DNA from 2 places in the Lentibacillus halophilus genome. Region 2 is predicted to be linked to the other one. Evidence: riboswitches for the same ligand, from Rfam matches in the RefSeq annotation. Region 2 holds a riboswitch; the other holds the start of a gene.
The links. Region 2 has a riboswitch for thiamine pyrophosphate ahead of ACZ5Q7_RS06125 (ABC transporter substrate-binding protein). Riboswitches for the same ligand answer to the same signal wherever they lie in the genome.
Positions count from the first base shown of each region.

Region 1: linked by a shared signal. The riboswitch ahead of thiO (glycine oxidase ThiO) and the one ahead of ACZ5Q7_RS06125 (ABC transporter substrate-binding protein) in region 2 are both predicted to bind thiamine pyrophosphate.

Region 1 covers NZ_AP043750.1:2,208,278-2,211,494, forward strand. The annotation lists gene rnz (ribonuclease Z) at 1-212, opposite strand, end outside; gene ACZ5Q7_RS10895 (glycerophosphodiester phosphodiesterase) at 339-1,070, opposite strand; TPP riboswitch at 1,223-1,333, shown strand; gene thiO (glycine oxidase ThiO) at 1,427-2,548, shown strand; gene ACZ5Q7_RS10905 (DNA polymerase IV) at 3,039-3,217, opposite strand, start outside.
Region 2 covers NZ_AP043750.1:1,248,685-1,251,901, forward strand. The annotation lists gene ACZ5Q7_RS06120 (catalase) at 1-916, opposite strand, end outside; TPP riboswitch at 1,169-1,275, shown strand; gene ACZ5Q7_RS06125 (ABC transporter substrate-binding protein) at 1,413-2,342, shown strand; gene ACZ5Q7_RS06130 (3-oxoacyl-ACP reductase) at 2,332-3,093, shown strand.

The DNA.
Region 1 (3,217 bases), 960 kb from region 2:
CCAAAAATGTGATCGCCATGCATATGGGTAATAAAAATTTTTGTGATTTTCCGTGGTTTGATACTGGTCCGTAAAATTTGGTGCTGTGTCGCTTCACCGCAATCAAACAGCCAAATACTGTTTTGCTCCTGCAATAATTTCAAAGCTATGCTGGAAACATTGCGTTCCTTGGATGGGACACCGGATCCGGTCCCCAGAAAAATGAGTTCCATATTATTGCCATCCTCGCTCATAGGAATACTTATACATTGATGACATATCATTCCGATTTTGAAGGGTGACAATGTTAAATAATCTGGTCATGGGATATCCTCCTGCGATGCTCATTAATTTTCGGTTCATTTCCGCTGCTCCAATGCGGTGTGTGGCACGTCGGTTATAATAGCGTCACAGCCTGATTGAAAACAGCGTCTCATAATGTCGGGACGATTGACAGTGTACACACGAAGGGGCATGTTCGCCTCATCGCTTTGCCTTAGAAGCCGTGGAGAAAGCAATCGATGGTTGATATGTAAAGACCCGGCTCCTAATTTTTCAGTGTATCCGACAAGATTTTTTGCCCTTTTGGATCTTAAGAAACCTATATTGGGTGAATCGCTGAGTAAACGTAATCGTTTGATACTGTGAGGATTCGATGTTGATAATATTGTCCGGTTAGTCAGCCGATACTGTTTCACTTGTTCATATACGAGATGTTCAAGATATTTATAATCGATTTTATTATTTTTCAGTTCAAGGTTTAAATATAATGATTTATTCCGAACCCAATTCAACAATGTCCCCAAAGTAAGAATAGAGACACCTGCATAGTCGGATGAAAACCACGATCCGGCGTCCAGCTTCTGTAGTTGTTCATAAGTGAAATTTTTAATGTATCCGTGACCATTGGTTGTCCGCTTAAGGTGCTCATCATGCATTAATACGGTTTCATTGTCTCTGGTAAGGTGTACATCGGTTTCAATACCTTCAGCCCCCAATTCATAGGCCAGTTTAAAGGAAGGCATGGTATTTTCCGGGGCCAGGCTGCTGGCACCCCTATGCGCAAAAATTGTCGTGGGCAATTCATTCACCTCTTATTTGATTGTGTTGCATTTCAGATGAGAAGTCAATATGAAAACATACCCATAATAACATTCTATTTTAGTCGCCAATTAACATCAAGGTTATTAATTGACATTTGCCAATATTATTGATAAATTAAAGTTAAACTATAATCGTTTTTCATTTCCACTGGGGGTGCCTTTTGAAAAGGCTGAGATCAAAGTGATAAACTTTGGGACCCTTAGAACTTGACGCGGTTAACACCGGCGTAGGGAAGTGGTGGGCTGAGATGGTTTATTTTAAAATAAAGCACACCAACCATTTTCCGATCCATTGAGGGAAGTGGTTTTTTGCGTTTTGCCGGGAATTCAGCAGGAGGGATAAAATGAAACAACATTATGATGTGATTATCGTTGGCGGGGGAATTATAGGAAATTCCATTGCCTATCAGCTGAGTAAACGAAATAAGCACGTTCTGATCATCGAAAAAGATGGACTGAATGAGAAGGCTTCCAGTGCGGCAGCAGGTATGTTAGGTGCACAGTCGGAGCTAGAAGGTGACAACCCGCTTTTTCAGCTGGCCCAAAAAAGCCGAGCTATGTTTCCTGAATTGGCTGAAGAATTACAATCCCTTTCCGGTATAGATATCGAACTCAAACAGAGCGGCATTTTAAAGGTAGCGCAAACAGACGATGAACGTGCCCATTTAGAATCGGTTGCAGCATTGCAGCAATCGATGGGGCAAGAAGCGGAATGGCTTTCGGCGGAAAAAATAAGGATGAAAGAACCGGAACTTTCTGATGCGGCTTTGGGCGGTTTTTATATACCTAATGACGGGCAAGTTTCCGCACCGCTATTATCTCAAGCGTTTGCTCAATCGGCAGCTGTTTTAGGGACAGATATCCTGGAACATATGAATGTGGACGATTTTTTACAGGAAGATAACCGTATCATCGGCGTAAAAACATCGTCTGACTCGTTTTATGCCAAAGAAGTAGTTGTTGCGGGAGGAGCATGGAGCAATGAAATCCTTCGAAAAGCCGGCGTATCACTTGATGTTCACCCTGTGAAAGGGGAGTGTTTTGCGGTGCGGCATGATCAACCAATTGTATCATCCAGCATCTTTTTGGAAAATGGCTATATTGTGCCAAAGTCTGGCGGAAGGATTATTATCGGAGCCACGCAAAAACCAGATGAATTCGATCAATCTGTTCAATTGCAGGGCGTATCAGGTCTGATAGAGAACGCCACAAACATTGTCCCAGCTTTACAGGAGGCCAGATGGGAAAATGCATGGGCTGGCATTCGTCCGCAAACAGGAGATGGATTACCTTATATTGGAAGACCTCCTCACGTCAATGGCTTATCGATTGCGGCCGGTCATTTCCGCAACGGAATTCTGCTTAGTCCGATTACAGGTATACGTGTAGCAGACTTGCTGGAAGATAAGCCAATCGATGCTGCGTTTGCGGTGGACCGTAAGCCTTTGGAGACGATAACGACGTGACATGGAAAGTTAAAAAGAGATTATGCACATGCTTAATATCATAATGGGCATGGATATCGGGTGTACAAAAACTGTTTTCGTGGTATAATGATTACAGATAGTCATATCATATTAAAAACCGCTCCATGTGCTGACATGGAACGGTACAATAGACCAACCCCAACAAGAGGGGATGGCACCATTGGGAATGAATCCCTCATGGCCGGGCTAAAGCACATGAGGGGTTATTTTTTATCGGACATGATCAACGCAATTAATACGCCGAAGGAAATCATCAGCGTTAATACATCGTTCATATCCATTGGCAACACCTCCCTTCCATGGGAAGTATCCCAGAAGAGAAGACGTGTGCCATAGTCCCTCATGTGAAGCCAGTCTATTGTAAAAATAATTATAACATATACGATCATATGTTCCTAGTGTAAAAATTTAAAGTGGATTCATTCACCTGTCATTCAGTAAAGGTCCTCACTATCAACAGTGTGCATAATCATGCTTGATGTCCTCCTATCTTTGAGCTTCGATCGATGGTAATGCCCGCTTTGGTATAGCTTGTAGCACGTAAAATGGCCGTGGGCCCGTATGCGGCTCGAATGTCATCCATTACATAACCGATATCTTTTTTTTGGGTCGTGTTGTCAAATAAACTCAATTGTTCATTTCCATCAT
Region 2 (3,217 bases):
CTTGATCTTCGGGCCAAATTTTGGTGTCATCTAGTGGATCGAAATCTAATTCGGGATGTTCGTCGTCACTAAGGATCTGTACAAAGAGTTCCCATTCCGGATAATCGCCATTTTCAATCGCTTCATATAAGTCTTGCGTTGCATGATTGAAATTCTTGCCCTGAATTTCACTAGCTTCTTCCTGAGTTAAGTTTTTAATGCCGTGCTTGGGTTCCCAATGATATTTGATCAATACCGCTTCCCCGTCTTTATTGACCCACTTATACGTATTGACGCCAGAACCTTGCATATGGCGATAATTAGCAGGAATTCCCCACGGGGAGAATATAAATGTGATCATATGAAGGGTTTCAGGGTTTTGTGTAACAAAATCAAACTGCCTCCTTGGATCCTGGATATTCGTTATTGGATCGGGCTTAAACGAATGAATAAAGTCAGGAAATTTAATCGCATCGCGGATAAAAAATATTTTTATATTATTCCCGACAAGATCCCAGTTTCCATCTTCAGTATAAAACTTCACAGCGAAGCCGCGGGGATCTCGCAGGGTCTCCGGCGAATCTTTGCCATGGATGACCGTTGAGAATCTGACAAATACAGGCGTATGTTTACCAGCGTCTTGAAAAACCTTTGCACGTGTATATTTAGAAATCGGCTCATCGCCAACTTTTCCGTAGGATTCAAAATAACCGTGCGCCCCGGCACCGCGTGCATGGACGACCCGCTCCGGTACACGTTCTCGGTCAAAATGGGACATCTTTTCCAGAAAGTGATAATTCTCCAGTGTTGCTGGGCCTCGACTACCTATCGTTCGCAAATTTTGATTATACTTAACAGGCTGTCCCTGCCGCGTTGTTAAAGTCTGCTTATCTTCACCTTCCGTCATATGTTCTTGATTATCATTGTCTTGATCCATTTTTTACCCTCCATAAGTACATATTTACATATTACATTACGTTTATTTTACCAATAGAGGACAAATTTTATACAAATTGCTAAAGGTCCTAAAATTTTAGCTCAAGCTTATACTGTGAATCACCAGATTATTTCAGCTTTGGTCACCATAACCCCATCTTAAGGCTCTTGGCTCCCAAAACAGACTATTTTGTAATTCATGGTATCAATAATTGATTTTCTATGTTACATTATAAAAAAATGAATTATATGAAAAAATCGCTAGGGGAGCTATATGGCTGAGATAAGGTATTCGATATCTTGACCCTTTGAACCTGTGATCTGGTTAATACCAGCGAAGGGAAGTGTTAGCTGTGCGTCAATCTTATTGTTTAATTGACAAAAAGCAGTATCACTCCCGTGGTACTGCTTTTTTATTGCTTTAGTGTAGGCGGAGCATCAAAAAAGATAAAGGTTTTACGAGTAATTACAAGATTGTTAAAGGGGGGAGGATAAACATGGAGAACCTAACATTTGGTCTTGAGTGGTATTTGAATCCAAACCATCTTCCATTTTTGATTGGAATGGAAAAGGGGTGGTTTTCAGAAGTCGATTTAAACGTTGAAATGATAGAGCCTAAGGAACACTTTGATGCGATTGATGAAATACATAATGGGACTATGGATATTGCTGTCACAGAACCTTTGCATTTAGTACAAGATAAGTTAAAAAGTATCGATGTTATTGGAATTACTAGATTTCTAGAATCTGACAGTGGCGTCATGTTTCTAAAAAACAATGGAATTACAAGACCTAAGGATATAATTGGGAAAAGGTTAACCTATCCAAGTGCACCTGGACCAACAGGACTAGCCTTTATGAAATCCCTGATTCTAGCAGATGGGGGGCATTGCGATGTTCACGATTTAATTCCGGTTAACAAAGGATTTTACCATACCGAGGCGTTAATTCATGATGAAGCAGATTTAGCTTTTTCAGTACAACAGCATCATGAAATCATTGAAGCGCGGGCACGCGGGTATAAACCGGGGTTCTTTTCATTAAAAGATTGGGGTCTTCCTGCTGGAGGGAGTTTAATTTTAATTACTTCACCCGCTGTTTTAAGCAGACGAAGTTATGAGATAAGCAGATTTTTGAAGGTATTGAGAAGAAGCAGTGATTTCATTCTAAATGAGCCAGATGAAGCAAAGAAGATTTACTATCAATTCACGAAAAAAAATCCTATGGATCAAGTGGAGGCAGCTATTTTAGACGCAACTTTAAGTTACTTCACCAAAGACTTCTCCATGCCATTCAATTATTTTGATCATTTACAAAGATGGCTTAAGGAGGTGAAGCTTACAGATGCTTCAGGAGATCCCGAGGAATATTGGACAAATGGATTGTTATTCGAAAATAGCAAAGGAGGAATTCATAATGAACATTAAAGACCAGGTTGTATTGGTTACAGGAGCAAGCAGAGGGTTAGGGGCAGAAATCGCCAAAGCATTTGGGCGTGAGGGTGCACGTGTTATTCTGAACTATTACCAAAGTGAAGAGAAAGCGAAAGAAGTCGTAGAGAAAATTGGAAGTGAAGCGATAGCGATTCAGGCCGACGTGCTTGATAGAGACCAGGTGGAAAATATGTTTGAAAAAGCAGAATCGCATTTTAACCATCCCGTTACAACGATTGTCAATAACGCATTGGTGAATTTTAAATTCGATTCAGTGAACAGGAAAGATGCCAAAAAAATTGACTGGGAAGATTATCAAGTCCAATTAGAAGGAAGCATCAAGGCTGCTTTACATACGACGCAAGTTGCCTATGAAGGAATGGCTACACTTCAGTTTGGCAGAATCATTAATATTGGTACCAATCTCGTGCAAGATCCTGTGGTCCCATATCATGATTATAATACAAGTAAGGCAGCGTTAATCGGATTTACAAGGAACATGGCAAGTGACCTTGGTGCGAATGGAATCACCGTTAATATGGTGTCAGGAGGGTTGTTACGAGTGACCGATGCAAGCTCACCCACGCCTCCTGAAGTATTTGATCTCATTAAGGAAGATACCCTGTTAAAGCAGGTCACAACTCCCGAGGAACTGGCCGATACAGTCTTGTTTTTCGCTTCACGGTGGAGTCGGGTGGTTACCGGTCAAAATCTCGTTGTTGATGGTGGACAAGTAATGAATTAAAAATATGACGTATCTTCGCCTTTGCCTGAATAGCTTTAGTACATGATGATGAACAGGTGAGTGCTGCTTCCAAGCAGAATCGATCAAATACATGAAAGGTATTGAAGAGCATTATTGGAAGACA